2 regions of the Shewanella aegiceratis genome follow, and region 2 is predicted to be linked to the other one. Evidence: riboswitches for the same ligand, from Rfam matches in the RefSeq annotation. Region 2 holds a riboswitch; the other holds the start of a gene.
What was found. A riboswitch is a leader RNA that binds a small molecule or an ion and turns the genes downstream of it on or off. The one in region 2 is predicted to bind cobalamin.
Positions count from the first base shown of each region.

Region 1: it holds a riboswitch for cobalamin, as region 2 does, so the genes downstream of both, K0H80_RS15320 (TonB-dependent receptor) here and K0H80_RS03615 (ABC transporter ATP-binding protein) in region 2, are expected to answer to the same signal.

Region 1 is NZ_CP080416.1:3,496,535-3,511,877, forward strand. It holds gene K0H80_RS15275 (alkyl/aryl-sulfatase) at 1-147, opposite strand, end outside; gene K0H80_RS15280 (GMC family oxidoreductase) at 274-1,992, opposite strand; gene K0H80_RS15285 (gluconate 2-dehydrogenase subunit 3 family protein) at 2,030-2,632, opposite strand; gene K0H80_RS15290 (glutamate synthase-related protein) at 2,888-4,438, shown strand; gene K0H80_RS15295 (tetratricopeptide repeat protein) at 4,671-6,185, shown strand; gene metE (5-methyltetrahydropteroyltriglutamate--homocysteine S-methyltransferase) at 6,344-8,623, opposite strand; gene K0H80_RS15305 (LysR family transcriptional regulator) at 8,824-9,723, shown strand; gene K0H80_RS15310 (HDOD domain-containing protein) at 10,070-10,795, opposite strand; gene K0H80_RS15315 (arylesterase) at 11,037-11,648, opposite strand; gene K0H80_RS15320 (TonB-dependent receptor) at 11,742-13,712, opposite strand; cobalamin riboswitch at 13,812-14,028, opposite strand; gene K0H80_RS15325 (DUF805 domain-containing protein) at 14,250-14,600, opposite strand; gene K0H80_RS15330 (metal-dependent hydrolase family protein) at 14,742-15,343, opposite strand, start outside.
Region 2 is NZ_CP080416.1:797,896-813,238, reverse strand. It holds gene cobO (cob(I)yrinic acid a,c-diamide adenosyltransferase) at 1-530, opposite strand, end outside; gene K0H80_RS03640 (cobyric acid synthase) at 545-2,167, opposite strand; gene cobU (bifunctional adenosylcobinamide kinase/adenosylcobinamide-phosphate guanylyltransferase) at 2,180-2,728, opposite strand; gene K0H80_RS03630 (adenosylcobinamide-GDP ribazoletransferase) at 2,725-3,492, opposite strand; gene cobT (nicotinate-nucleotide--dimethylbenzimidazole phosphoribosyltransferase) at 3,534-4,562, opposite strand; gene K0H80_RS03620 (FecCD family ABC transporter permease) at 4,691-5,734, opposite strand; gene K0H80_RS03615 (ABC transporter ATP-binding protein) at 5,721-6,668, opposite strand; cobalamin riboswitch at 6,773-6,951, opposite strand; gene K0H80_RS03610 (histidine phosphatase family protein) at 7,034-7,645, opposite strand; gene metH (methionine synthase) at 7,975-11,697, shown strand; gene katG (catalase/peroxidase HPI) at 12,592-14,862, opposite strand.

The DNA.
Region 1 (15,343 bases), 1.8 Mb from region 2:
TTGTTTATCTTGAAATGGCAATTCTTTGAGAACCGCAGCATTGGCCTTCTGGGTATGGGGCGTCGCAGGCTTGGCCTGGGTTGCAGCCAGCGACGGCAGTGCAATAACGAGCGAAGCTACCGCAACAACGAAATTAAGATGGCGCATAGAAACTCCTTTCTAAAGCATGATGAACGATCTACTTCCCTTTCCTGACTATTGAAGTTAGCCACAGAGTTCAGTAATCGCCACTCAAATGCCCCTTAAAAGGAGGAATAAGCGAAAAATTTACATTTAGGTTGAAGTCTCAGAGGCGCTCGCGAGCCGCGCCAACAGCTTGTCGGCCACCCGAAAGGCGTTGGCATAGATGGTCAAGGTCGGGGTGACACTGCCGCCGTTCGGCATAAAGGCGCCGTCGGTCACATACAGGTTATCACAGTCGTGGACCCGGCAATCTGGGTTCAGCACCGAGGTCTTTGGATCCGTACCGAATCGGCAACCGCCGGCCACCAAATTAGCGGTGGGATCGCTAAACACATTACCCCAGGCCTCATCGGCGCCCATCGCCTTCATCACCTCTACGCCCCGGTCGACCAGATACTGAGCCACCTTAAGATCGTGTGGATGAAACCCGGCGCGCACCTTGGCGACCGGCTGGCCCCATTTGTCTCGCTCCTCATCGTCCAGGGTGACAAAACAATTGTCATTGGTCAGCCAGTCACAGAATACCTCGAACTTAAAGTCCCGCGACTGGGTAAAGTGTGCCTTAAGCTTCTGCTTGAGCGGCGTCCCCCAAAGCAGGTTGCCCTGCTGCCACTTGAGCGCGTTCGCCTCACTGGTGGGCGATGGCGGGTCAAACACGAAGTCTAAGGTGCCGCCCTTTATGGGCTTATCGAACGCCGTCTTGTCGTCGATCAGATACCAGTCCTGCAGGGCGCGATTAAAGAAGGGCCCACGCTGCTTGAGCCCCTTAGCCGTATCCGCCGGTAGCCTATCGAGCTTAAACACCCCATGGCCCGTGCCGCCGGCGCAGCAGTGCAGGTTCTTACCCAGCTGATCGAAGCGATTGCCTATCCCCTTGGGATGTTTCTCCCCTGGGCTGGCCAACAGCAGGCGGGCACTCTCTATGGCGTAGCAGGCGACCACGAAGATCTTGGCCACAATGCGCCGACTTTGGCCACTGGCATCGAAATAGTCGGCAGAGCTCACTCTTCCCTCGGCATCGGTATTGAGGCGATACACCTTGGCCCGGGTGATGATGCGACAATTACCGCTGGCCACCGCTTCATTGAGCAGCGCTGCCCGCGAACTGCCCTTGGCGCCCGAGTGGCAGCCATAGCTGCCGCAGTAGCCGGAATACTCGCAGCTCAGACGCTGCTTAAAGGGGCGAGACAGAATCGCCCGCGCCATGGGCAGAGGATGCAGCTTAAGTGTCTGACAGGCCTTGTCGAAGCGCGCCGCAATGGGGTGCTCGGCGGTTGGCGGAAAGGGAAAATCAGGGGTCGATCTCGGCTCTAACTGTGGATGCTTCACCACCCGACCGCTGACGCCGACAATCTGCTCCACCTTGGCATAATAAGGTTCGAGCTCCTCATAGCTGATGGGCCAATCTACCGTGTTAGCGCCGGGGATAGCCCCAAACGTGGAGGCGAGGCGAAAGTCGCTCGGCTTGAGACGATGAAAATAGCCACTCATGAAATTCGAGGCGCCGCCGACGATATTGCCGCCCCAAAACTGCGCCGTGGTCTCCCTGCGCCAGCCGCCCTCGCCGTCGGGAAGCTCGAGCACATGGCGCTCCTCATCGAACTGAGAGCGAAACACCCTATGGCGCGGCAACTGCTCATCTTTAACGAAATCCTGCTCGGTATACCAGTCGCCCTTCTCGAGCACGACAACGTTAATCCCCGCCTTGGCCAGCTCATAGGCGATGGGGCCGGCGCCCGCGCCGCTGCCGACGATACACACCTCAAATTGCTGCGGCGCCTGCGCCTCACTCTTAGCTGCTAATCCCATTTAAAGATCCCTGTAAAAACGGTCCCATAGTCTCTATTTAAAAATCCAGATAACTCTTACCCGGCACGGGTCGTGGAAAGCCTGGCTGATGCTCGAGCCAATGCCAGCCAATCTCATCCGGGTTACCGCCGTAGAGTGGATCTAACATCAATGCCTCAATCAGGTAATAGAGCAACAGGGAGAGCCAGTTTTCACCTGCGCGGCTCTTGGCGATCGCTTTTAGCAGTGCCTCCTGCTCATCCCAGCTCAGCACCAGGAAGCTGCGTCCTGTCTGGGTATCGGCCCAATCTTCCAACCAGGCCGCCCCCTGCAAGATGAACTGCCTGTCCTCATCGGCGCGATTGTCAGGATCTTCCATGGCCCATAGCAGATAGCGATAGGCGTTCAGCTCCTTGGCCGAAGGGCCATCACCATCGTCGGGAAACAGGTGCAGCTGCACGCTCTCTATGACGGCGCGGTTGATCACGTCGAAATCTTTGGGGCGCGTGGTGAGAGAGAAACCTTCGTCGCTGGCAAGGCTCAACTCAGGCTTCGCCGCCAGCAGCAGGCCCAGGGCGCCGCTGCGCACAAGAAAGTCGCGCCGGGTCAGGCCGCTTTCGAAGGCATATTGTCTATTTGCTTCGCGCTTACTCCTCGCCAACTTAATCTCCCCTTTGCTCACTAAATCTGTCTGTTTTATTGCCCATGACATAAATCAGAACGCCTTACATAAGACCCTGATTATCGTCAAATTGATTCAATTGAGTGTGAATTTTTCGGCGCGCCGGGTCAACACTCACATCGAGTATCGAGAGACTATGACGAAGGGGACTAACAAAAGGTCGCGAGGCGGCGACCCGCCGCAAAAGCGCCTAGACTAAAGACAACAGCCGCGCAGCAAGCCTAAGGAGCTCCCATGGTTAAACCCGTCATCGCCGATAACAAGCCCAAGAAAGTCGAGCTAACCAAAGGAAAGGAATACTATTTCTGTGTCTGCGGCCGCTCAAACAGCCAGCCCTTCTGCGATGGTTCCCATAAGGGAACGGGATTTAGCCCCAAGGCCTTTACCGCCGAGCGAAGCGGCGAGGCCTACCTGTGCGCCTGTAAACACACGGGCAACGCCCCCTACTGCGACGGCACCCACAAACAGTTTAGCGCCGAACAGGTGGGCAAGGAGGGTCCTGGCCGCGAGGCGATCGCCAAAGATGGCAACCAGGCTCCCAAGGCGGTCGCCACCAAAGAAGAGCCCGGCGTCGAGTTGATCCATCAGCTCGCCAGAGATGGACTCAAGACACTCGGCCATCATGGCCCCATGGTCGCCATGGGGGTGCCCAGATATCAGCTACCCAGCTGGGATGAGATTCAGATCATGACGGCCCAGATGGCCAGCAAGCCCCTGTTCGAAGAGGAAGTGGTCGACACCGAGCTAGTCATAGGCCCTGAAGCGCGAAAGCCCCTGAGGCTGAAGATCCCCCTGCTGGTGTCAGACATGAGCTTCGGCGCCCTGTCGGAAGAGGCCAAGGTCGCCCTGGCCAAGGGGGCCGAACTTGCGGGTACCGGGATCTGCTCCGGCGAGGGCGGTATGTTGCCCGAGGAGCAGGCGGCCAACTCACATTACTTCTACGAGCTGGCCAGCGCCCAATTTGGCTATCAGGAAGCCTTGATGGCCAAGATACAGGCGTTTCACTTCAAGGGCGGCCAGGGCGCCAAGACAGGCACAGGCGGCCACCTGCCTGGCAGCAAGAACCAGGGGAAAATTGCTGAGATCCGCGGCATTCCGGCGGGCCAAGATGCCATCTCGCCGCCCAGGTTCAAGGATCTCAACTCGGTGGCCGACTTTAAACGCTTCGCCGATAGGGTACGTGAACTCAGCGGCGGCGTGCCTATCGGCTTTAAGCTGAGCGCAAACCATATCGAACGGGACATTCAGTTTGCCCTGGATGCCAGCGCCGATTACATCATACTCGACGGCCGTGGTGGCGGCACAGGCGCTGCGCCGCAGATCTTTCGCGACCACATCAGCGTGCCCACCATCCCCGCCCTGGCTCGCGCCCGCCGCTACCTGGATCAGCAAGGTGCCAGCGGCCGGGTGACGCTCATCATCACAGGTGGCCTGAGGCTCCCCATGGACTTCGTCAAGGCGATGGCGCTAGGCGCCGACGGCGTTGCCCTGGCCAACAGTGCCATGCAATCGATAGGCTGTGTCGCCGCCCGAATCTGCAACACCAACAACTGCCCCGCGGGTATCGCCACTCAGAATGCCGACCTGCGCCAACGCCTCAACATCGACAAGTCGGCGCAGCAGCTGGCCAACTTTCTGGACGCCTCCACCGAGCTGATGCAGGTGATGGCCAGGGCCTGTGGCCATCACAGCCTGCAGGACTTTACCTTGGACGATATCGCCACCTGGCACAGCGAAATGGCAAGGCTCTCCGGCATCTCCTACGCAGGCGTGACGCCGATTTAACGTGACAGGTTACACTCATCTGCCCGCCTTCCCCAGCCCGTCCCCTTCGCGGGCGGGCACTCAACTCTATTAAGACCAAAACAATAAGACAAACGCCACACCAGTAAAGACTTGTTTAACAAGATAAATAGGTGCACACTTGCCAGCGATTTAGGACAATCCATCCCCTAAGACCAAAAGCCTAAGGCCAAAAGCCACGTCAATTCAGCCATAGATAATGTGAAGGATCACAATGCAAGTCGTTATTTTCTCGGTAATCTTAGCCCTGCTCTTTATCAGCCTGCTGCTGGTCTACCTAAACTGGCGCAGCAAACAGCCCATCGAAGTCACCGGCGGCCCGGATGAGGTCATTTTTCTCGCCAACCAACTGCTGCACAGCGGTCGGGAAGCCCAGGCCCTCGATTATCTGGAGCGCGCTGCCGCCATGGGGATGGCCCACGCGGCGCAGTTCCTGGGTGAACTCTACAGCCTCGACGATCATCATCTGTATGATTTAGACAAGGCCAATCATTGGTTTCAACAAGCGGGCGAGCTGGATGAACAATTTGCCCAGATTCAACGCCAAATGCTCAAGTTGAAGGTTCATCCAAGCCAAAAAGGTGGCAGTCACGAATTGGAAGCCATGCTGAAACCTGGCGCCGATGAGGGCAACAGCCAGCATCAAGGCGAACTAGGCAGACTCTATCAGGAGAGCCCACTGCTCGACCCCGACGGCAGCAAGGCGCTGCACTATCTCGAGCTTGCGGCCGAGGCGGGTGATGCTGAAGCGCAATATCATCTGGCCAAGGTGTTGCTGGAACCGCGCCATGGCGAGCCGGATCCCATCAGGGCCAGAGCCCTGCTCACGGCCATTGCCGACAGCGATCCACTGGCCAAGAGCCAACTGGCGCAGATGCTGCTTAGGGGAGAAGGTGGCCCGGCCGAGCCACGTGAGGCCGAGCGCCTGATGCGCGAGGAAGCAGAGGACAACGAGTTTGCCCTCATCGAGCTGGCGCATCTCTATCAGGAAGGTAAACATCTGCCTAAGGATATCGATAAGGCAGAGGAGTGCCTAAGACAGGCGATGGCCATGGAAAACAATAGCGCCACCTACCTGTTGGGGGAGCTACAGCTCAAACATAAACGCGCCAACGACAGTCACCTTGAGGCGATCGCCCTGCTCACGCCATTGGCCCAGCAATGGATGACAGACGCCCTCTTCCTTATGGGTCATGCCCACGAAGAGGGGCTTGGCACCCGTCGACATCTCCCCACGGCCCTGGCTTACTATCGTTTGGCGGCGACCGATCCCGCGCCCTATCATCTTGAGCGGGTCGAGACATTAAGTGCCAAGATGGGCAGCTATGAGAAGGAGCAGGCCGAGAGCCTGTATCAAGCATTTCTCACCGAGCACCCCATAGAGAAGTCCCAGCAGGCCTGCATAGATCTGACGCACGGCCTGCGTCTGCTCCATGAAGACGATAAAGGTAAACGCCATCCGAGAGAGGCTATTAGCTTTCTGGAGCGCGCCGCACTCGCCGGCGAGAACCTGGCATTTAAGCCGTTGCATAAAGCCTGCGCCGAGCTGAGCCAGAGGGTTGATGCCGCCGTCTGGGCACAGATCGCCCTGGAAGATCAGTTCTATTTTCTGCCCACGGGCGAGATGGAGAGCAGCTTAGCCAGCCTCAAGCAAGGCTTTAGCGAGTCAGAGCAGGCGCTGTTTGAGCAGCGCTTACAAGAACGGCGAGAGGCACTCACAGGTCACTAGGCTTTCACCAGCACTCGTCGCCATTTTCAAACGCGCTAAGCCCAAAACGCTAAACCCCAAAGCGCTAAGCCCAAAAGCGCTAGCCCCAAAATATAAGCCCAAAAAAGGGTGGCCAGTAAGCTGGTCACCCTTAGTCTAAAAACGGGGATTAGAAGAGACTAACCCAGGCGGCGTCTCAACTCCTTGGTCGCCCTCACCATATTTTGCAGCGCAGGCTCCACCTCATCCCAAGTGCGCGTCTTCAGTCCACAGTCGGGATTCACCCACAGCTGTCCCACAGGGATCTTGGTCGCCGCCTTCTCAATCAATGCCACCATCTGATCCACAGTCGGAATGTTCGGGCTATGGATGTCATACACACCCGGGCCTATCTCGTTGGGATACTCGAAGTCCTCGAAGGCATTGAGCAGCTCCATATGCGAGCGCGAGGTCTCTATGGTGATCACATCAGCGTCCATGGCGGCGATGGCATCTATGGTGGCGTTGAACTCGCTGTAGCACATATGGGTGTGGATCTGAGTCTCATCCTCGGCGCCCGCCGCACTCAGCTTGAAGGCGGCTACCGCCCAGTCGAGGTAATGCTTCCAGTCACTGGCCTTCAGTGGCAGGCCTTCACGAAACGCCGGTTCATCTATCTGTATGATGCCGATACCCGCCGCCTGCAGGTCGGCCACCTCGTCACGGATCGCCAGGGCAAGCTGATTGGCGATCTGCTCACGGCCGATATCTTCCCGGGCGAAAGACCAATGCAGTATGGTGACTGGGCCGGTCAACATCCCCTTCACCGGCCTGTCGGTCAGGCTCTGGGCGAAGCTCGCCCAGGCGAGTGTCATCGGCTGACGACGTGAGACATCGCCATAGATGAGCGGCGGCTTGACGCAGCGTGAGCCGTAACTCTGCACCCAGGCAAACTGGGTAAAGCCTACCCCGTCGAGCTGCTCGCCGAAATACTCCACCATGTCGTTACGCTCTGCCTCACCATGGACCAAGACATCGATCCCCAACTTAAGCTGACGCGCTATGCTGTCACGGGTCACCGCCTCGAGCTGCGCCACATAGGCCTGCTCGGTCAGCTCGCCCTTACGCCAGCGACTGCGCAGGCCGCGAATGGCCGGCGTCTGCGGGAAGGATCCAATGGTGGTGGTGGGCAACAGCGGCAGACGAAAACGGGCCTGCTGCTTTAGGCGGCGCTCGCCAAAACCGCTAGGACGATTGAAATCCTCAGGCGTTAAGGCTTTGAGCCTCGCCAGCACCTCAGGGTTGGCCGCCTGCTCTCGGGCCTGACGCCTCGCCTCACAGCGCGCCACTATCGCCTGCGCCGCCTCGCTTTGTGGGGTAAGCAACAGGGTGCGCAGCGCAGCTAGCTCGTCGAGTTTCTGCTTGGCAAAGCTGAGTTGATTGGCGAGCTCTGGCGTCAGCTCGGTTTCGCTCTCCAGATCCACGGGCACGTGTAAGAGCGAACAGGAAGGCGCCAGCCAGACACGATCGCCAAGATCTGCCACTACAGCGCGCAGACGCTCGGCCAAGATGTCGAGATCCGCCGCCCACACGTTGCGGCCGTTGATCACCCCAAGGCTGAGCACCTGCGTCGTCTTCAAGCTGGTGCCAAACAAAGTGAGCTGCTCGGCATCGCTCACCAGATCCAGATGCAGGCCATCGACCACGAGCTCCTTAATCAACTCATGATGATGGGCCACAGAGCCATAGTAACTGGCCAGCAGCAGCTTAACCCCCTGGCCACTGAGTTCCCTGTATGCCGGCTCGAAGGCCGCCAGCCAGTCATCATCTAGCTCCAGCGCCAAGATAGGCTCGTCGAGCTGCACCCAGTTCACGCCTTGATCGGCAAATCGCGCCAGAATCGCTTGGTAGGCCTCGAGCAAGTTGGGCAGTAGGCTCAGCTTATCGAAGGGCTCGCCCTCGCACTTGGCAAGATAGAGGTAGCTGACCGGGCCAAGCAATACCGGCTTAGGCTGATGCCCCAGGGATTTAGCCTCGGCCACCTCGTCGAACAGCTGCTCATAAGCTATCTCGAAGCGCTGATTCGCCGTGAGCTCGGGCACTATGTAGTGATAGTTGGTGTTGAAGTATTTCTTCATCTGGGCGGCGCGGCTCGCCTCCCCGGTGGGGGCGCGGCCACGGGCCACTCGAAACAGGGTGTCGAGATCCACCTGCTCGCCGCTGCGATGGCGCGCCGGGATGGCATTGATGGTGGCGCTCAGGGTGAGCACCTGATCGTAGAAGGCAAAGTCCCCTACCGGCACTTGCTTCACCCCCGCCGCCTGCTGCCACTGCCAATGGGTTCTGCGCAGTTCACTGGCGAGCGATTGCAGCTGCGCCTGGTCTATCTCGCCACGCCAATATTTTTCCAGGGCGAATTTGAGTTCCCGTTGACGACCTATGCGGGGAAAGCCTAATGATGCGATATCTAGAGTTTGCATATTGTATACCTTTTGCATTAAGATGAGCGAAATTCATGGTTAGCGCCCTTCGCTGTCATCGCAATACAGGTTTGAGAACTGAAATTGCACAACAAACTAAAACAGGCGTCTGGACGTCTAGAAGTTTATTGTGCTAGTCTGTTGTCTCGCAATCGAATTGATTTCACGAGCAACATGAGCCAAATTCATGTGAGGTAAAAATGATAGAGCTTAGGCATTTACGTACATTGGTCGCCCTGAAAGAGAGCGGCAGTCTCGCGGGCGCAGCCAAGAAGCGCTTTGTCACCCAGTCGGCCTTATCCCACCAGATCAAGGAACTGGAGACCCGCATCAACTCGGCGATATTCGTGCGTAAGAGTAAACCCCTCTCCTTTACCCAGGAGGGAGCCCGGCTGCTCAATCTGGCCGAAGAGATCTTGCCTAAGGTGATAGAAACCGAAATCGATCTGAAGAATGGCCTGGGCGGCGAGGCGAGAGATCTCTTTGTGGGTATCGAATGCCACAGCTGTTTTCGTTGGCTGATGCCGGTGATCGAGCAGTTTAATGCCAGCTTTCCCCACACCAACTTGGAGCTGTCGAGCCGCCACCTGTTCGACTCGCTAACCGCGCTCAAACAGGGACAGCTGGATGTGGTGCTCACCTCAGACCCTATTCCCGACCATGATATCGCCTATCAGCACCTGTTCGATTTCGAGGTCAAGCTCCTGGTTGCCGCGGATCATCCGCTGGCCGAACTTCCCTATGTCACGGCGGCGCAGCTTAAGGATCAGACCCTGCTCACCTACCCAGTGCCACTAGACAGACTGGATATCTACCGCCACTTCATGGAGCCTGCGGGCGTGCCGGTTGCCAAGCAGATCCGCTGCGATCTCACCGCCATGTTGCTGCAACGCATCGCCTGCAAGGATGGGGTTGCCGCCCTGCCGAGTTGGTCGATCAACGAGGCTCATGGTCTGTCGCTCAAGGCGGTAAAACTGGGATCAGAAGGGCTCAGACGCCCGCTGTTTGGCGCCTATCGCAGCAACGGCAGCAGTGCGCGCCTCGCCCAGCAGTGGCTCAATCTGGTGACCTCTGAGGGGCTGGAGCGTCAGGGGCACTAAAGGCGCAATTTCAGAAAAGCTAAAATTAAGGCACAAAAAAACCTGCACTCGGCAGGTTTTCTTTTATCAGGTCGAAGACCCTAGGGCCTGTTGGCCTTTTGAGAACAAATTTTGTTCTAATTGAGCACGTTCAAATCGCGGCTCGAGGCTTGAGATATAGTTATTCTATATAAAAGCCGAGTAACAAAGAGTTGAACGTGCTCAAGACGAACCCTGCGGGCAGCGTCTGTATCATTTTTCGACTACGTTACCGCTCATTGATGTAGCTCACTAGATTACAATCACTCTGCCTTGAATAAAATCGATACAGAATGCTGCAAAAATGAACCTAAAAGGTCAACAGGCCCTAGAGCGGATTAAGCAGTTGATTGCGCATGGAGAGCACTCTGCGAAGCACCAGACCCGGTGAGTCTGGATTGCGAGTCTGACGCAGGTTATGGGCGATCATAAACTCTTCTCTGAGTTCCTCATCCAGTCCTAGTGACTCGAACGCCTCAAGGGTCAGCGTCTGCTTCTGATTATCGATCAGCGACTTGATGATAGAGAGCGGGAACGACTGCTCCGACTCGGCATTCAGGTAGGCGAAGGCGGTCAAGGCGATGATCTCGCCAAATACGCTAAACAGCGCCAGGGTCTGCACCTCATCGGGATTGATATTTACCCCTTCCATATGATGCAGGCTATCCACGGCGTCGGTGGCAATGCTCTCGGTGAGCGCCCAGTAGCCGTATACCAGCTTCTTGTAGGGCTGTGGCAACTCGTCGAGACGCTCCTTGAGGTAGAAGGTGAAGGCATAACGGTAGATATTGACCTGGCCCAGGCGCACCAGCGCATCTTTCAATGAACGATTCTTCGATGACACGCTGGCGTTAGCCGCCGAGTTGCTGCGCCATAGCAGATGCGCCGCCAACGCGGGATCGGAAGAGACTATATCGATCACATTGCGGATATCGCCATCGGCAATAATGGCTTTCTTCAGCGGGATCAGAATCCCCCGTCGTCCGATAACCTGTTCTTCATTGGCAATAATTGCGCGTACTTGAGTGAATACCTGATGCTCAAGATCTGTCATGAGAAGTTATTAACCTGATTTATTATTGGCACGGCGCCATTTGTTATCCGAGAATTTACCCATAAAACGACTGTCTGGGTCAAGTCGATTTGGGGTAAAAACGGACATTAACCTAAATAAATTCATCTTGCCACTCACGCTTGAGCTTTCAGCCTGTAATGGACGAAAGATAAGCGACAAAATTCCGCCACTTAACCAAGGGGTGACGCCCATTGACTGGCTACTGCCAGGGCCATTTTAGCTATAGGGCACCTGCCTGTTGCAGACGCTGATATAGGTGCTCGGCGAGACGACGATAGCCTTCATCGTTGAGGTGAATCGCATCAGATTTTACCTCTGATAATTTTAGCAGTTCTGTCAGAAAATCCTCAATAAATAGCGGCTGATATTGCGCGGCCAGCTGCCCATACAGGGGCGCGGTTTCCAGCCAGATGCTCTTCTGGGGCACGCCAATCAACACCACAGGAATATCGCGCCCCTGAGCCTGTGCCAGCATGGCTGAGAGGTTGGCCTCGACCTGCGCCGCGTTGCCATTGCGCAGAAAATCATTGCCTCCCTCGAGCAAGATGATGAGATCCGGCGCCGTCTCATCCAGCACTCGGGCGAAGCGCTCGCGGCCCTGGGATGTGGTCTCCCCCGAGATACCGGCGTTGATCACCTCGCGTCCGCTCATTGCTTGCAGCTGCGCAGGATAATCCATGCCGGGGCTGGCTCCCACGCCCTGAGTCAGGCTATCGCCAAAAGCGAGGATCCTGGCCCCCCCCGACAAAGGGGCAAGAGAGGGGCCGCCACTTGGCCAGAAGATGATGGCCAAGATCAAGATAACGGGCACAAGCAACCACTTTAATTTCATCCCACAGACTCCCAAATGATCTATGCCCTATGATGAACAGCGGGCAATAAAAAAGCCAGTCAGATCTGACTGGCTTTTAAGGCTAAAGCCGCGTTAGAAGCGGTAGCTGGCAGTCAGGCGCAGCGCCCGGCCCGTACCAGGATAATAACCGCTACCCCAGGTGCTGAAATACCCAGAGCTGACATACTCCTTGTCCAGCAGGTTATCGACCCGCAGGCTGGCCAGCCAGGCATCGCGGGAATAGTTAATGGCGATATTTGCAAGGGTATAGGCATCGAGCTTATCGCCCTGGTTGGCATTGTCACCCTCCATGTAACGCTCACCCGTGTAGACCGCCTCGGCGAAGAGCTGCAGATGCTCATATACATCGTAGCTGACATAGCCACGACCTGAGTTCTTGGCCACCCAGGAGAGCGCCTTACCCTCGTTAGCCCCTTCGGTAAACTCAGCGTCTATATAGTTGTATTCAAGCCCAAGCATTAGATCCTGAGTCGCCTGCCAATCCCAGTCTGCGCTTACCCCATAACGGCGCGAGGCATCGGCGTTCACGTTGGCCCCGGGGAAGTCACCACCTGCAGGCGTCTCGGCGCTCGGGTCGAAGACGATCTCATCTTCGAGATCCAGTCGATAAGCACTCAGGCGCAGGGTATTGCGCTCGAGCAGCAGATCCCACCCCGCCTCGTAGGAGCGACCCGTCTGCGGCTTGAGCCCCTGAATGCTCTCTGGAGTATAAGCCTGCTCATCCACCTTGGCGAAACGGAAGTTCTCGTCGGCCCGCAGGTAGAATCTATGTTGCTGGCTCGGGCGATAGTTGATGCCAAGCTCGAATGCATGGGCATCCTGATCCAGATCGATCCCATTTGGATAGGCTTTACCGTCCACCAGCTCATCGGTCACCTCGGCGTAACGACCGCCCACCACATAGCTAAAACTCTCGGTGAGGGGCACGGTTGCCTGCACATAGGCGCTGGCCAACTTCTGCACATTTCTGCGATTACTAAATGTCGCCTCGCCGCGACTGAGATCCAGGCCGGTCACCAGCTTGAGCTCGCCGTTATCCGTCTTGATGTTGCCCACGGCCTTAGGCTTAAACTCCAGCAGGGAGCGGGTATCGCGGCGGCTTGTGTTCCAGGTGCTTAGCCCGGTTGTCAGGGTGTCGCTGTAGTTAAGGTCGGCGCCCAGTGCCCAGGCCTCATTCAGCTGGCGCTGATAGCCGGTGCGGGCCGCCGTGGTCATCTCATGCAGGTAGGCATCGATAAAGAGATCGCCCTGCTTCAGGTCACCCATTTGTCTTGGGTTTTCCTTGAGCTGCTCGTCGGTCAGCGCAGCAGCCAGTTCGCGGTGGTTGTCATAATGACTCGCCTCGGCGAAGAACTGCTGCACTTCATCGTCATACTGCAGGCGTCCCAGCACAGAGCTGGTCTTGCTAGCATTGTGATCGCGATAGTTATCGCTCTTGAGGTGGTTGGCCGCGCCATAGAGGCGCCAGTTGTCGTTGATGGCGACCGAGCCCTCGGCCTTTGCCTCAAGGGTGTCGAAGCTGCCGCCGGAGAGCTGCAGGCTGCCACCGTTATCTTTCGGCGCCTTGGTGATAATGTTAATCACCCCGCCAACCGCCTGGTCACCATAGAGCACACCCGCGCTGCCTGAGAGGATCTCGATTCGCTCCACCTGATTGAGCCCGATGGCACTGATGCTCGGCGCGGCGATATCGATGTTATTGAGACGACGACCGTCGATCAGGATCAAGGTGTTGTTGACCGCCTGACTGGCGCTGAAACCGCGCATGGCAAACACGGCACCCGAGTTTGAATCTGACACCTGAATGCCGCTCTGTCCGCGCAGCAGCTCGGTGAGGTTGGTGGCACCGCTGAGTTCGATGGCGGCGGCGTCGATCACATTGACGTTAGCCGCAATATTGATAGGGGTGTTTTCGGTGCGGCCGATAACCGTGATGGTTTCATCCACAGGCCCTGGGGTGCCCGAACTTTCCGCTAAGGCAGGAAAGCTTCCGGCCAGACAGGCGCCAAGCAGTAGCGCAATTTTACTAGGTTGTGTACCCATTTTCCTTTAACTCCTAAAAGGGAAACAGGGCAAGGCGTCACGACTGGGCGCAGTCCATCAAACCGCCAGGGTCGCATTTCGAGATCTGCCCGCCGAAATCTCAAAATCACCTTAAGGGCCGGTCTCCGGACTGAGGCTAAGTCTAAACAAAGGGTTTAAACGACGAGCTTAGATTTTTTTAACGCCATGATGTTAAAGGCATGGCGCACCCAGCTCTCACCTATCACCGTTGCGGGGGCAGTGCCAGATTCTCACTGGCTTCCCGATTATCCCTTGCGCCATTTTGGCTAGGGCACCACATAAGGTTGACTAAATTAGGTCACGCTCTGTCTCATGGCAAGCCGCGGTTTACCCGCGGCGTGATGGAGAGGCTCTCTCCCGGCTACTGTGACAGAACGCGGGCATTATAGACGTCTACACGTATAAATGTCTAATACTCCCATGATGGCCCGAGTCGGCATCTTCCCCAAAGGGCCGCATTACTGCCTAAAAACAACAAAGGAGGCCTAAGCCTCCTTCATCGCAGATAGGGGAAAGTTACGCCTCGGCTAATGCCTTAGGGTTTTCACCATATTCGTTGCCTTCAACGCTGTCTTGTACATAGAAGACGATTAGCACGATAGCGCCAATAAGCGGGATCAGACCGATCAACTGCCACCAGCCCGAACGGCCGGTGTCGTGTAGGCGTCTGGCCGAGATAGCGAGAGTTGGGATAAGCAGTGCCAGCGAGAAGATACCGCTCAGCATATACAGACCTGTCACCACATCTATAGTTGCCGCCACGGCATAGAAGATGATGTAGAACAGGGTAAACATCCAAAATTCTTTGCGACGTGCACGACCGGTGAAATCAGCAAACTTCTTCAACGCACCAATAAAATATTCCATATAGTTCCCTTTGTTTACGTAAATTGACTGAAAAGCTCCAATAAAAGAGGGGGCCATTCCTAAGCCCCCTATTGGATAAGTGTCATAATATATCAATAGTTTAAAAAATATAATTGAATTTTAATGACAATCTTTTTTCACTCACAGGCACGACTTCACCACCTTGCCACCTTTCATCACGAAGCCCACATCCAGCAGGGCCGAGATATCCTCCAGCGGGTTGCCCTGAGTCGCGATAATATCGGCCTGCTTGCCGACACTCAGGGTGCCCAGGCTATCTGACATATCCACTAGCTCGGCGCCGTTGATGGTGGCCGAGATCAGCACATCTTTATTGCTCATGCCCGCCTGATTCATCAACACGGCCTCGCGCGCATTGGTGCCGTGGGCCGAGACGCCGCTGTCGGTACCATAGGCAATCTTGACCCCGGCCTTATAGGCGCGGGTAAAGTTAGCCGTCATATCGGCGCCCACTCGCACCGCCTTCTGCTTGATGGCCGGCGACATGAAGTCTGACTCCTTGGCCATATGCACCACGGTATCGCCCGCCAACAGGGTAGGCACCAAGAAGGCGCCATTCTTCTTGAGTAGCTTGATACTCTCCTTATCGGCGTAGCTGCCGTGCTCTATGCTATCGACCCCTGCGCGCAGGGCGGCGTTGATCCCCTCTGTCGCATGGGCATGGCTGGCCACCTTACGTCCAAGGGCATGGGCCGTCGCTACAATTTCTTTGATCTCATCAT
Region 2 (15,343 bases):
CCCGTGATGATCACATGCTGCATGGGCGGACGGTTCTTGAGCGCCGTCAGCACCCTGTCCAGATCAAGATAGTGATAGCTCACCATGTAGGTGAGTTCGTCCAGCAGCACTATGTCTATGGTGTCGTCGCTCAGTAGGGTCTCGGCCGCCTCCCAGGCACTCAGCGCCGCCAGGGTATCCTTCTCTCTGTCCTGGGTCTCCCAGGTAAAGCCGGTGGCCATCACATGAAACTCGACCCCCACCTTCTCCAGCACGGCGCGCTCACCGCAAGGCCAGTTGCCCTTGATAAATTGCACTACGGCGGCCTTCTTGCCATGACCGACGGCACGGGTGATGTTACCGAAACCTGCTGTGGTCTTGCCCTTGCCATTGCCCGTCATCACCAGCAGCACGCCCTTCTCTGTCTGGGCCTTGGCGATCTTGGCGTCCACCGCCTCCTTCACCTTCTGCTGGCGCGCCTTATGACGCTCGGCCTTATGATTTTCCGCCTGATTTTCCGCCTGATTTTCCGCCTGCTTATCCGCGCTCATCTTCTCTCCTCTCATTAATTATTCTTGTTTGGTCGCCTTAGTGGCGTCTCGGCGAGGATGGCGCTCAGCCTCGCCATGTCCAGATGCTCGGCCAGGGTATCGGCCAGGCGATCTAACTGTGCCTGTTTGATCGCCTCGGGATCGACGGCGGCCGCACTGCTGAGCCCAGCCCAGCCAAGGAGCAGCGCACAGGCCTCTGGGCTGTCGAACAGACCATGCAGATAGCTGCCCAGGATCTGGTCATCCTGAGACAGGCAGCCCTCGTTAAACTGATTACCCTCGTCACTCTCTAGGACAAGGGGCTTGGTCGCCTTAGATAACAGCGTGGAGCGGCCACAGTGGATCTCATAGCCTGCTATGCTTGCGCGCTCACCCGCCAGATTTATCGTGCCTTTAACCTGAGCCAGATGTTTGTTTGGGGTCAGCTCTGTGACTATGGGCAGTAGCCCCAGGCCATCGCTGTCGCCAGCCTCGCCCTCGACCCCTTGGGGATCTTCGATGGCCAGCCCCAACATCTGATAACCGCCACAGATGCCGATCACCTTGCCGCCATATCTCAGGTGGCGCTTAAGGGCGCGATCCCAGCCCTGTTCGACCATAATGGCTAAGTCCTGCCGCACGCTCTTGCTACCGGGCAGTATGATGAGATCGACATCAATTGCCTGACCGTCGTAGGCCTCGTTTACCTGTTGATAGCGAAAGTCGATATCCGGATGCAGCCTGAGAGGATCGAAATCTGTGTGATTACTGATGCGGGGAAAGACCAGCACCAACACCCGAAAGCGGGTGTTGCCACTGCTCACCTGACGGGCATCCAGGGCATCCTCGGCCTCCAGGTGCAGATCATTAAGATAGGGCAAGACGCCCAGCACGGGCTTGTCTATCCTGGCTTCTAACCAATCCAGGCCGGGCTTAAGCAGGGAGATGTCACCGCGAAAACGATTGATCACCACACCTCTGACTCTGGCCTGCTCCGATGCAGACAGCAGCGCCAGGGTGCCGACGATATGGGCGAACACCCCGCCCTTGTCGATGTCGGCGATCAGGATCACCGGGCAGTCCACCGCCTCGGCGAAGCCCATATTGGCGATATCCCCCTCACGCAGGTTGATCTCCGCCGGACTGCCCGCCCCTTCCACCAAGATCAGCTCATACTGCCGCTCCAGGCGTGACAGCGAGTCCAGCACAGCCGCCATCGCCTTGGTGCGATAGCCCTGGCTGTCTTTGCCAAAATAGGTCTGGGCCTCCATGTGGGACAGGGCCTTGCCCTGCACTATCACCTGGGAGCTGGTGTCCGAGTTAGGTTTGAGCAATATGGGATTAAAGTCTGTGTGGGGGGCGAGGTAACAGGCCTCGGCCTGCAGCGCCTGGGCGCGGCCTATCTCACCGCCGTCAAGGGTCACCGCGCTGTTGAGCGCCATGTTTTGCGGCTTGAAAGGCGCCACTCTGCGCCCCTGACGGGCGAAGTAGCGGCACAGGCCCGCCACCAGGGTGCTCTTGCCCGCATCCGAGGTAGTGCCCTGTACCATCAAGATATTGCCACTCGTCTCTTGATTGCTATTGCCCTGCTTGCCCTGCTTGCCCTGCTTGCTCTGTTTACTCGGATTGCGCTGATTACTTAAGTCATCTGGTGTCATTGGCTTCTCTTCCTATTCCTTGGCGCCCTGGCTCGTCTCATCCTTGAGGATCAGCGGCAGACCGGCGGTGACCAAGACCACCTGCTGGGCTCGCTGAGCTATCGCCTGATGCAGCCAACCCGCCTCGTCGACGAAGCGGCGACTCAAGGGGTCGGCCGGTACCACGCCGCAGCCCACCTCATTGCTGATCAGCACGACAGCTCCTGGCGCAGTTTCCAAGGCTTGCAGCAGCGCCGCCTTGGCGACCGGCCAGTCATCGCCCTCGAGTAGCTGATTGGTGAGCCAGAGGGTGAGGCAATCGACTAAGATCACCCGTTTCTCCCTGGCGTGAGTTTCGATACAGGCACTCAAGTGTAGCGGACACTCCAGGGTCTGCCAGGGCAAACCATCCTCTTGGCGCTCATCCTGGTGGCGGGCGATACGCGCGCGCATCTCCTCATCCAGCCCTTGGGCGGTGGCCACGAACAGGCACTCATACCCCTTGGCCACATAATCGGCCACCAGAGAAAGGCCATGGCGAGACTTGCCACTGCGGGCGCCGCCTAGAACCAGGTGCATCATAGGCTGATCACCAGGATAAACAGGTAACAGAGCAGCTCGATCACCTGCTGGGTCGCCCCCAGCACGTCGCCTGTATAGCCGCCGATCTGACGGCGATAACTGCGCACCAGCAGCTGGCGCGACGCCAGCAACACCAGACAGAGCGAGAGCGCCGAGGCGATACCGCTGAGCCACAGGGTGAGGACGCCCGTCAGCAGCAAAATTCCGAGCTCATTTGGGGTCTGCGACTGGGCCAGAGGTTTGCTCTTGCTGCTGTCGTCATCACGCACATAGGTCTCGGTGAAGATTAAGGAGGCCGCTACCATACGGCTCAGGCAGTGGCCCACCACCAAGGCTGCCATCACGAGATCGCCATCGAATAGAGCGATCTCACTGAGCAGCACAAACTTGAACAGCAGGCTCATCATCAGGGCCAGCACGCCATAGGTGCCGACGCGCGAGTCTTTCATTATGGTGAGCTTATCCTGCACCTGCCAGCCGCCACCGAATCCGTCGGCGGTATCCGCCAGGCCATCCTCGTGAAAGCCGCCGGTGAGCAGCAGCCCGGCCACCATGGCGAGCAGGATGGCGACGCTAATGGGCAATACCTGAGTCGCCAGGCTATAGACCAGGGCGCAGAGGCCACCGACAAGCACGCCGACCAGGGCGAAGTAACGGCTGGCCTGATTGAGCCGCTCATTATCGACCTTCACCCAGGCCGGCATGGGGATCCGGGTAAAGAAGCCCATGGCGATAAAAAACAGGTTTAACTCTCTGGCAAACATCTTCGCGCTTTCCCTTTTGGTTCCTTAGATTGCTATTGCCGCTAAATCGAAATACCCATCTCTTCGAGGGAGGCCATCTCGTTGTAAAACTTGGCCGCCGCCTGCACCAGGGGCACCGCCAGCGCCGCCCCGGTCCCCTCACCGAGACGCAGTCCGAGGGACAAGAGCGGCTGGGCATTGAGATGCTCCAGCATCAGTTTGTGGCCGCGCTCGCCGGACTCGTGGGCGAAGATCATATAGTCCCGCGCCTGAGGCGCTATCGTCACCGCCGCCAGGGCCGCCGCCGTGGCAATAAAACCGTCGATCAGCACCAGCATCTTCAGCTCCGCCGCTGCTAGGATGGCGCCTGTCATCTGCACTATCTCGAACCCGCCCAGACAGGCCAATACCCCATAGGGATCGCCCAGTTGCTCCCGGTGCAGAAACAGCGCCTGCTCCACCAGCATCTGCTTGCGCGCCAGGGTGGCAGCATCTATGCCTGTGCCCCGGCCGACACACTCGGCCGCCTCGCGCCCCATCAGCGCCGCCATAATGGCTGCCGCCGAGCTGGTGTTGCCTATGCCCATCTCACCGAAGGCGATTAGGTTACAGCCGCGGCCGTGATGCAGCGCGACCCGCTCCCTGGCCATGGCAAAGCCCTGCTTGACCGCGCCCAGAGTCATGGCGGGTTCGCGATGAATCGCACCTGTGCCCGCCCCCAGCCTGTGATTGATGAGCTTGGGTTGATCTGTGATCTCAAGGGCGATGCCGCAGTCGATCACCTCCATGGTGACTCCAGCCTGAGCACAGAAGAGATTAATTGCCGCGCCGCCCTTGAGGAAATTCATCACCATCTGAGTGGTCACCTCGCTGGGGGCGATAGAGACCCCCGAGGCGGCGATGCCATGATCGCCGGCAAACACCAGCAGGGTTGGTTTGGTTATTTGCGGCTTGTCGGGCCCCAGCACCCGGGCGATAGTCATCGCCAGGGTCTCGAGCGCGCCGAGGGCGCCCAGTGGCTTGGTCTTAGTGTCTATCTTCTGCTGGATCTTGGCATCGAACTCGCTACTTACCACAGTGACTTCAAACATACTGGTACCTCATATCGCTCGCCCTCGTTCTCGATTCATTGCAATCCACACCTTCTTTGCTGGCATAGTTCAATACTCTTCTCCATCCTGACTCTTCTCCTTCCATACACCTTTCCTTCGATCCTGGGCTAGTTGCTACGCTTGCCGCCCAGGATGAACAGGAAGAAGAGGCTGCCTATCACAGCCGTAATGATCCCCACCGGCAGCTCCTGATAGCTGAGCAGGCAGCGCGCCAGTACATCCACCCAGATCATAAACAGGCCGCCCACCAGGGCCGTCAGCAACAGGGCGAAACGCCCCGGCAGCAATAGCCGCACCATGTGGGGCACCATCAGACCGACGAAGCCGATTCCGCCACAGTTGGCCACCAGGACGGCGGTGATCAACGAGCAGAGCAGTAGGCTGACGAGGCGTAGGCGCTGTACCCGAATGCCCAGGGTGTGGGCGGTCTCATCCCCCGCCTGAATAGCGAGGATCTGCCGCTTAAGCAGTAACAAGATGGCGCTCGCCGCCAACACCAGCAGCCAGGGCAGCCAAAGCATCTGCCAGCTCGCCTTGGCAAAGCTGCCCAGGCTCCAGAAGAGCACAGAGGCGGCCGATTGCGGCCCGGAGAAATAGAGCATCAGGCTGGCCAGCGCGCCAAACAGGAAGGAGATCGCCACCCCGGAGAGCAACATGCGCTCTATCTGGGTGTTCAGATCCCGACCGCACAGGGCCAGCACCATGAGCACGGCCAGGCTGGCGCCGATAAAGGCGCCAAGCGGCAGGCCGATACTTGCCAGAGCGCCGCCGACACCGCCCAGCAGAGTGATCACCACAACAGCCCCCAGACTGGCGCCCGATGAGATGCCAAACAGATAAGGGTCGGCCAGGGGATTACGAGTCACCGTCTGTAACACGGCGCCCGCCAGGGCCAGGCCGAAGCCGGCGATGAAGGCCAGCAGGATGCGCGGCAGGCGCAGTTCAATCAATATTCTTGCAGTCACACCGCCGGGATCGGTGCCGCTTAGCTTGGCCAGTAGCACCTCAAGCACCTCGGCCACGCCTATCTGCGCCGCGCCGAAGCTCACCGCCAGCACAGGAGTCGCCAGTGTCAGCAGCCCCAGGCAGACGAAGGCCAGGTGTTGCAGCGGGCTATAGCCTCTTCCCTGACTCAGGCTAGCGCTCATCATGGTTAGCCTCCTTCGCCTCAAAGGGCTGGTCAGCATTGTGAAGGTGATAGCCATAGAAATAGTTAATCTGCGGGTTGCCGTGCTGTGGATGGGGCGATACCTGACAGCAGACGCCGAACACTCTGGCGATCTGCGCCTCGCTCAGCACCTGTTTGGGCGAACCTTGAGCCACGGCCTTCCCCTGATCCAGCAGCAAAAGCTGATCGCACAGAGCGCTGGCGAGATTAAGGTCGTGAATCGAGATCACCACAGTCACCCCGAGGGCCTTGAGCAGCTCGAGGATCTGGATCTGATAGCGGATATCCAGGTGATTGGTAGGCTCATCGAGGATCAACAGCTTGGGCTGTTGCACTATGGCGCGGGCGATCAGCGCCCGCTGCTTCTCGCCCCCGGACAGGGAGGCGTAGGTCTGTCCGGCGCGATCCTTGAGCCCCACGGTTTCCAGGGCCTGACTCACCGCCAGGCGGTCAGCTTTAGTGGTCATGGAGAAGGCGGACTTGTGTGGGGTGAGCCCCAATGCCACCAGCTGGGCCGTGGTCATGTCGAAATGCTGGGGCGTGTCTTGCAGCACCACGGCCACCTCGCGGGCAAAGGCCCTGGCGCTCAGGCTGGCGATGGGCTGGCCAAACAGTTGGATCTCGCCGCTGCTTGGGGTGAGGAAACGATAGAGACAGCGCAGCAGGCTGGACTTGCCGGCGCCGTTGGGGCCTATGATCCCCAGCATCTTGCCTTCTGGCAGATCCAACTTGACCCCAGAGAGGATGGTGCGCTCGCCGCAGCGCCAGCTGAGATCCCGTACCGACAGCGCTGGGCGCGCGCAGGCGCCATCGCCGATGGCTGCACCAGCACCTGTGTCTGTACCTAAAATTGCATCGTCACTGGCGCCGTGAGACAGGAGTGATTCTGTTTGTGATGGCTGACTAGGGGCGCTCAAGGTCGCGCCCTCCGGGAAGCAGCGCCGAGGCGCCCTCTCCCTTGGGCCAGACTCGGCCCCGAGGTATTCTTCATCTATTGGCTCCCTCAAGTCACCCGCTTGAGATAGTGGTTAGAGAGTAGGCAGGTATCCTGACTCGTGGCCAACCGGTCGACTTAGACCTAGCGGCACACTCACAGTTGCGGGCACAGTTTGGGCTAGCGGCGCTGGGCCTTCCCCAATTCCCTATTAAGTCCGAGTTATCGCCTTGGCGATCTCGACACCATACTCCCGGCGCAGGCGGTCCCTGCGCACGGTTATTATGCTAAATTTCGCGCCCCTGGCAAGCGGGCTGCGAATTGGGCTATCACTTCAGAGCAAATCTATTACTCGGCGTCGTGCCAGTGCAGGCGCCAGTAGCCCTCTCCCGCCTTGTCGCGGTAATGTCTTATCTTGACCACGCTGCCGTAGTCCAGGCTCAGCCGGGTATAGAAGCCTACGGCGCGCTCTACCCCCAGGGCCTTGGCCATCAGGTGACGTATCACGCCGCCGTGAGTGAGCAGTAACAAGGCCTCGCCGCAATGCTGATGCACCAACTGCTCGACCACCTCGTCGACACGCCGCTCGAACTCAGCCATGGGCTCCCCCTCGGGCAGCGAATTGGCCCAAGGGTCCCGCCAATAGGCACTCAGCTCCTCACCGTGATCGGCATGCAGCTCAGGGATAGGCTGGCCATCCCAACGGCCGAAGTAGATCTCCTTGAGCCCGGCATCCAGGGCCACCTTCACCTGATTCTTAGCGGTGAGGTGCTCGGCAAATACACGGCAACGCTTGAGCGGCGAGCTGATCACCCTGTCCACCGCCTGGGGCAGCTTGGCATAGGCCAGCTGCATCTGGGCGAAGCCTATCTCGGTGAGAGGTTGATCGCTATGTCCGCGCAGCAAGTTGCCGCCTTCACATTCGCCGTGGCGCATCAAATAGAGTGTCGTTTGCGTCATAACTGCAGCATTAAACCTTTAAAATCTAGATGGTTAGCAGGATACTCTCTGGAAGTATCCCGTGGCAATGAAAGATAAATAAGACCTTGAAAAACTTTCAGATTCACCCACTATCAAGGGGAGAGCCTTTTGCCATGGGAACGCGGCTAAACCAGCATTCTTCCTCGAAGCCAAACCAGATTTAAGCTTATACTCATTTGACTTGCCCTGGGTATTATAAGTCGATTAGTATAGACGTCTATACGTTTATACATCCAAAATAAAAATAGCACGTCAAATCGATAGACGAGGCAGTTTAGGCAATAGGTCAGTTGAAGTAGGTGAAAGTTATGGCGACCCAATCCCCTGTTCGAAACGTAAGGCAGATTAACGACGCGATCCGCGCGCGGCTCAATAAGGAAATTTTGATCCTCGACGGCGCCATGGGCACCATGATCCAGAACCACAAGCTGGAGGAGGCCGACTTTCGCGGCGAGCGCTTTAAGGAGTGGCCCTGCGATCTCAAGGGTAACAACGACCTGTTGGTGCTGACCCAGCCCGAGCTTATCAAGCAGATCCACAAGGATTACCTACTGGCGGGCGCCGACATCATAGAGACCAACACCTTCAACGCCACCCAGGTGGCCATGGCCGACTATGAGATGCAGGAGCTGTCACGGGAGATCAACTTAGAGGGCGCTCGCTTGGCCCGCGCCGCCTGTGACGAGATAGCAGCAGAAACCGGCCGTCCATGCTATGTGGCCGGGGTTCTCGGCCCCACCAACCGTACCTGCTCTATCAGCCCGGATGTGAACGACCCTGGCTATCGTAATATCCATTTCGACGATCTGGTAGAGGCCTATATCGAGTCGACTCAGGCCCTTATCGAGGGCGGCGCCGACATCATCATGGTCGAGACCATCTTCGATACCCTCAACGCCAAGGCGGCGCTGTTTGCCATCGAGACATTGTTCGACCAGCTGGGCCAGCGTCTGCCCGTGATGATCTCGGGCACCATTACCGATGCCTCGGGCCGCACACTCACGGGTCAAACTACAGAAGCCTTCTACAACTCGCTACGCCACGTGAAACCGCTCTCCATCGGTCTCAACTGCGCCCTGGGGCCACAGGAGCTGCGCCCCTATGTGGAGGAGCTATCGAAGATCGCCGAGTGTTATGTGTCGGCGCACCCCAACGCCGGCCTGCCCAACGAGTTTGGCGGCTACGATGAGACCCCAGAGCAGATGGCCGAGGTGATCGGTCCCTGGGCCGAGGAAGGCCTGCTCAACATCATAGGTGGCTGCTGCGGTACCACCCCAGACCATATCAAGGCGATCCGCGCCGCCGTCATCAAGCATAGCGCCCGTAAATTGCCCGATCTGCCGGTGGCCTGTCGCCTCTCAGGCCTGGAGCCGCTGACCATAGATGCCGACTCGCTGTTTGTTAACGTGGGCGAGCGCACCAACGTGACCGGCTCGGCCAAGTTTCTACGCCTGATCAAGACGGGCGAATATGAAGAGGCGCTGTCGGTCGCCAGGGATCAGGTGGAGAACGGCGCCCAGATCATCGATATCAACATGGACGAGGGGATGCTGGACGGCGTCGAGGTGATGCAGAAGTTCCTCAACCTTATCGCCTCCGAGCCCGACATCAGCCGGGTGCCCATCATGATCGACTCCTCCAAGTGGGAGGTGATCGAGGCCGGGCTCAAGTGCATTCAAGGTAAGGGTGTGGTGAACTCCATCTCCCTCAAGGAGGGCGAGGCCAAGTTTATCGAGCAGGCCACCCTAGTGAAGCGCTACGGCGCGGCGGCCATCATCATGGCCTTCGACGAGGTGGGTCAGGCCGACACCATGGCACGCAAGATAGAGATCTGTACCCGCGCCTACCGGGTATTGGTGGATAAGGTGGGCTTCCCGCCGGAAGATATTATCTTCGACCCCAACATCTTCGCCATCGCCACCGGCATCGACGAGCATGACAACTATGCGGTGGACTTCATCGAGGCGACGCGCGAGATCAAGCGTACCCTGCCCCATGCGATGATCTCCGGCGGCGTGTCCAACGTCTCCTTCTCCTTCCGCGGTAACAACCCGGTGCGCGAGGCGATCCACGCCGTGTTCCTCTATCACGCCATTCAGGCGGGGATGGACATGGGCATAGTCAACGCCGGTCAGCTGGCGATCTATGACGACATTGACCCTGAGCTTAAGGCCAGGGTAGAGGCCGTGGTACAGAACCTGCCCTGCCCGGTGGAAGGATCGAACAATACAGAACAGCTACTGGAGATCGCCGAGCAGTACCGTGGCGACGGTGCTACGGGCGCCAAGAAGGAAGATCTCGAGTGGCGCAGCTGGCCGGTCAACAAGCGTCTGGAACACGCCCTGGTCAAGGGGATCACAGAGTTTATCGACCAGGACACCGAAGAAGCCCGCCAGCTGGCCAGCCGTCCGCTGGATGTGATCGAAGGCCCACTGATGGATGGCATGAACGTGGTCGGCGATCTGTTTGGTTCGGGCAAGATGTTCCTGCCCCAGGTGGTAAAATCGGCGCGGGTGATGAAGAAGGCGGTAGCCTACCTCAACCCCTACATAGAGGCAGAAAAAGTCGAGGGAGAGTCCAACGGCAAGATCCTCATGGTGACGGTAAAAGGCGACGTGCACGACATAGGCAAGAACATCGTCGGCGTGGTGCTGGCCTGTAACGGCTACGAGGTGGTGGATCTCGGCGTCATGGTGCCGGTCGAGAAGATCATAGAGGTCGCCAAGGCGGAAAATGTCGATATCATAGGCATGTCGGGGCTTATCACCCCGAGCTTGGATGAGATGGTGCACAATGTCAAAGCCTTCCACAAGGCGGGGCTGAATATTCCCTCCATCATAGGCGGCGCCACCTGCTCCAAGATCCATACCGCGGTGAAAATCGCCCCCCACGCCCCCGAAGGCGCCATCTATATTGCCGACGCCTCGCGCGCCGTGCCCATGGTGGCCAAGCTGATCAACAAGGAGACCCGTCAGGCGACCATAGATGCCGCCTACGAGGAATATCGGGTGATGCGCGACAAACGCAACTCACAGGCCAAGCGCAAGCAGATCGTCTCCCTGGAGGCCGCACGGGAAAATCGCTGCCAGCAAGACTGGAACGCCCATACGCCTTTCGTTCCGAATCAACTGGGCAGACAGGTGTTTGACGACTATCCGCTGGAAGACCTGGTCGATCGCATCGACTGGACGCCATTTTTCCGCAGCTGGGAGCTACACGGCCACTTCCCCAAGATCCTCGACGACGAGGTGGTGGGCGAAGAGGCGCGCAAGCTCTATCAAGATGCCAAGGCGATGCTCAAGACCATAATCGATGAGAAGTGGCTGACGGCCAAGGCGGTCATCGGCCTCTTCCCGGCCAACACGGTCAATCATGATGATATCGAGATCTACACAGACGAGAGCCGCAGCCAGGTCGAGATGATCACCCATCATCTGCGGATGCAGATAGAACGTGTGGGCAACGACAACTTCTGTCTCGCCGACTTTGTCGCACCGAAAGACTCAGGGGTTGCCGATTACATGGGTGGCTTCGCCGTCACCGCAGGACACGGCATCGACGAGCATGTGGCCCGCTTCGAGGCCAACCATGACGACTACAGCGCCATCATGCTTAAGTGTCTGGCCGACCGACTGGCCGAGGCCTTCGCCGAGCGGATGCACGAACGGGTGCGTAAGGAGTTCTGGGGCTATGCCGCCGATGAGAACCTGGATAACGAGGCGCTAATTCGAGAGAAATACAAGGGCATACGTCCGGCCCCAGGCTACCCCGCCTGCCCGGATCACACAGAGAAAGGCCTGCTGTGGGAGCTACTAAAGCCCGACGAGACCATAGATCTCAAGATCACCGAGAGCTACGCCATGTTTCCGACCGCCGCCGTCTCAGGCTGGTACTTCGCCCACCCGCAGTCACGCTACTTCGGCGTGACCAATATCGGCCGGGATCAGGTAGAGGACTACGCCAAGCGCAAAGGAATGAGTGTCGAGGAGACAGAGCGCTGGTTGGCACCGGTACTCGATTATGATGTTTAACGGGAAGTGATCTGGAGTCATCACCTTGACTCCTTTGATTACGCAAACTTCGTTTGAACGTTAGTTCAGAGGCTTCGCCTAACTAACTCATACGGCCTTACGGCCGGGGTAAGTCGTGGGTCTTCAACCCACACCCGACCAAAAGGGGAAAAGCGCCTGTTCCCCTTTTGGAAATCCCTCGGCGCCCCAGACGAAGTTGTTTTTCCTCATACTCCAATGAAAATCGCCTAACGACTCGGATGGGACTCCTGTCCCCCCGAGCCTTGCCCATCATCCATGATGGCCACACGGCATTTTCATCTGCGTATTTCGGCAACTTCGATGGGGACTTATTGTAGCATCCAACCTCATTCGCACACAGCCAAAAACCTTTAAACACCTTACATTACAGACGGTTAAGTCACATCTAAGGCGACTTATAACAGATGCCGGTTGTGGTTTAAAAGACCCCGTTGGAAGTTGCCGCAGTGGCTTGCAGAAAATCACGTGATTGAGGCAGGGATGCCGAAATAGCCTCAGGTGAGCCATGGATGGCGAATATGAGGCGATAGGGATTTTCAAAAAGACACGAAGGAGTACAACTTCGCCGGGGCGGCACGGGAAGATGCAAGAGGGGGATTGCTGGAGATCCCCCTCTTGCCCGGGTGTGGGATGGAATCCCACGACTTTCTTCGGTCACTAGACCGACTCACCTCATAACAATGGGATGGAATCCCACGATGTTAAATTAATATCCAAACAAAGTTTGAACCAATACATAAGAAAGCCGTGAGGCATCACCTCCCAAAGGGAAAGAAATAACCCCACGACTTATCTCAGCCGTCAGGCCGCACATTCCCTGGTGTGGAACGGAGTTCCACGACTTACAACGGTCATCAGACCGACACTCCCCTGTTATCTATCTAAATTCATCACCTTGACCCAGGCGGCGACGAAATCATCGACAAACTTCTGCTTAGAGGTATCGAAGGCATAAACCTCGGCAACCGCGCGCAGTTCAGAGTTAGAGCCGAAGATGAGATCCACCGAGGTAGCGGTCCACTTAGGTTTGCCGCTGCTGCGATCCAGCCCCTGATAGATGCCATCGACATCTGACTTCTGCCACAGGGTCGACATGTCTAACAGGTTGACGAAGAAGTCATTGTTAAGTGTGCCGGGACGCTGGGTCAACACCCCGTGCTTAGCCCCTTGATAGTTGGCATCGAGAGCACGCAGGCCACCGACTAACACAGTCATCTCGGGCACCGTCAGATCCAGCTGGTCGGCCTTATCCACCAGCATCTCGGTGGGCGACTTATAGCTGTGGTTTACGTCGAAGTAGTTTCTAAAGCCGTCGGCATGCAGCTCCAGCAGGCTAAAGGAGTTTTCGTCCGTCTGCGCCTGTGTGGCATCACCTCGTCCTGAGGTGAAAGGCACGGCGACCTCAAAGCCCGCCTGCTTGGCGGCCTGCTCTACGGCGCTAGCCCCCGCGAGTACGATAAGGTCGGCCAAGGAAACCTGACGCTTGCCGGCGCCCTTATTAAAGTCGGCGCGAATCGCCTCCAGCGTCTTAAGCACCTTGGCAGTTTCGGCTGGGTTGTTCACCGCCCAATCCTTCTGCGGAGCCAGCGCGATACGAGCACCATTGGCGCCGCCACGCATATCTGATTGACGATAGCTGGCCGCCGACGCCCAGGCCAGGCGCACACGCTCGGCAACGCTCAGCCCAGACTTGCTGATGGCTTTTTTAAGCTGCTTGATATCGCCGGCGCTGAGACGCGATTGGGTCTTATCATCGATTGGGTCTTGCCAGATGAAGCTCCCCTGAGGCACCTCTTTACCGAGGAAGTTACGGGCAGGCCCCATGTCTCTGTGGGTCAACTTGTACCAGGCCTTGGCAAAGGCCAAGCGATACTCTTCCGGGTCGGCCAGGAAGCGCTCGGCGATCTTTCGATACTCTGGGTCATACTTGAGCGCGAGATCCGCCGTGGTCATCACAGGCGCATGAAACTTACCTTTGACATGAGCATCGGGCACGGCCTTGTGCACCGACTCGTCGGTTGGGATCCACTGGATCGCACCGGCAGGACTGCGGGTCTGTTGCCAGTCGTAGGTCAGCAGGTTACTCAGATAGAGCGAGGTCCACTTGGTCGGTGCCTGAGTCCAGGCCCCTTCTAAACCACTGGTGATGGTATCTTCTGAGTGGCCCTTGCCACACTTGTTGTGCCAGCCCAGCCCCTGGGCTTCGATGCCTGCCGCGGCAGGTTCTGCCCCCAGACAATCTTTCGGCTTGTGTGCGCCGTGCATCTTACCGAAGGTATGGCCGCCGGCGATAAGCGCCAGGGTTTCCTCATCATTCATCGCCATGCGGGAGAAGGCGGTGCGGATATTCTTGGCCGAACCAAGCGGATCTGGCACCCCTTTCGGGCCTTCCGGATTGACATAGATAAGCCCCATGTGGGTGGCGCCTAAGGGCCTTTGCAGCTTGCCATCTCTGTCTTCACGATCGCTGGCGAGCATCTCGACCTCCGGTCCCCAGTACACCATGTCTGGCTCCCAGTCGTCGTTACGACCACCGGCAAAACCGAAAGTCTTGAAGCCCATGTTTTCCAGGGCGACGTTGCCCGCGAGCACAATGAGATCAGACCAAGAGAGCGCCTCGCCATATTTCTGTTTCACCGGCCAGAGCAGGCGGCGCGCCTTGTCCAGGCTGGCGTTATCGGGCCAGCTGTTTAACGGCTCGAATCGCTGCTGTCCGCCACCGGCACCACCACGGCCATCCAAGGTGCGATAGGTACCTGCGCTGTGCCAGGTCATGCGGATGAAGAAAGGACCATAGTTGCCGTAGTCGGCTGGCCACCAATCCTGCGATTGGGTGAGTAGCTGGTCGATATCGGTTTTTACCTGGTCGAGATCCAGCGAGTTGAAGGCCTTGGCGTAGTCGAAACTCTCGCCGTAGGGATTGGAGCGGGAGTCGTGATCCCGCAGCGGGGAAAGATCCAATTGATCGGGCCACCAAAACTGTTTGCTCTTGGGTTGAAACGCTTTGGCGGTGCCAGTGGCAGCAGCCCCTTTGGGCTTAGTCATCTGTGCGGATTCTTGCTCATCGGCGACGGCAGGGTTAAACACCAACAAGGCACTCACTAACGCCGCGAGCGTTTGCTTGTTTACTGTTTTTCCTTTCATGGTTAGCTTCCTTCAGGTTAATTGCGCTTCGCCGAGGCGAAGCCTGTTGTCAGCCCAGAGTGGATTTCGCCAAGCCACAAAAAACAAAAAAGAGACAGCAAGCGGCAAGGCTAAATTTCCAGGGCATTATTTAGTCATCAGGAATATATTAGAAGCAAGATGCTAAAAGCATATATCGAATAAAAACGATTATCTTAATCGAAAATAATTAGACCTTTTTAGTGGCGAAAACCACAGTTCTGACCATAGCCCGACAAACCTCTGCCGATCCCCGTCTCAAAAAGATCGGCACAACCATTTCAACGAAGGTACTAGCAACAACAATACAGGTCGTGGCTACAACAAATCCCCATCGAAGTTGCCGACGACTGCATGGATGCAGAAGGTAGAGCGAAGCCGGATGCCAGAGCCAAAATGCGTAGATGAAAATGCCGTATAGCCATCATGGAGGATGGCTAAGGCTCGGGGGACAGGAGTCCCA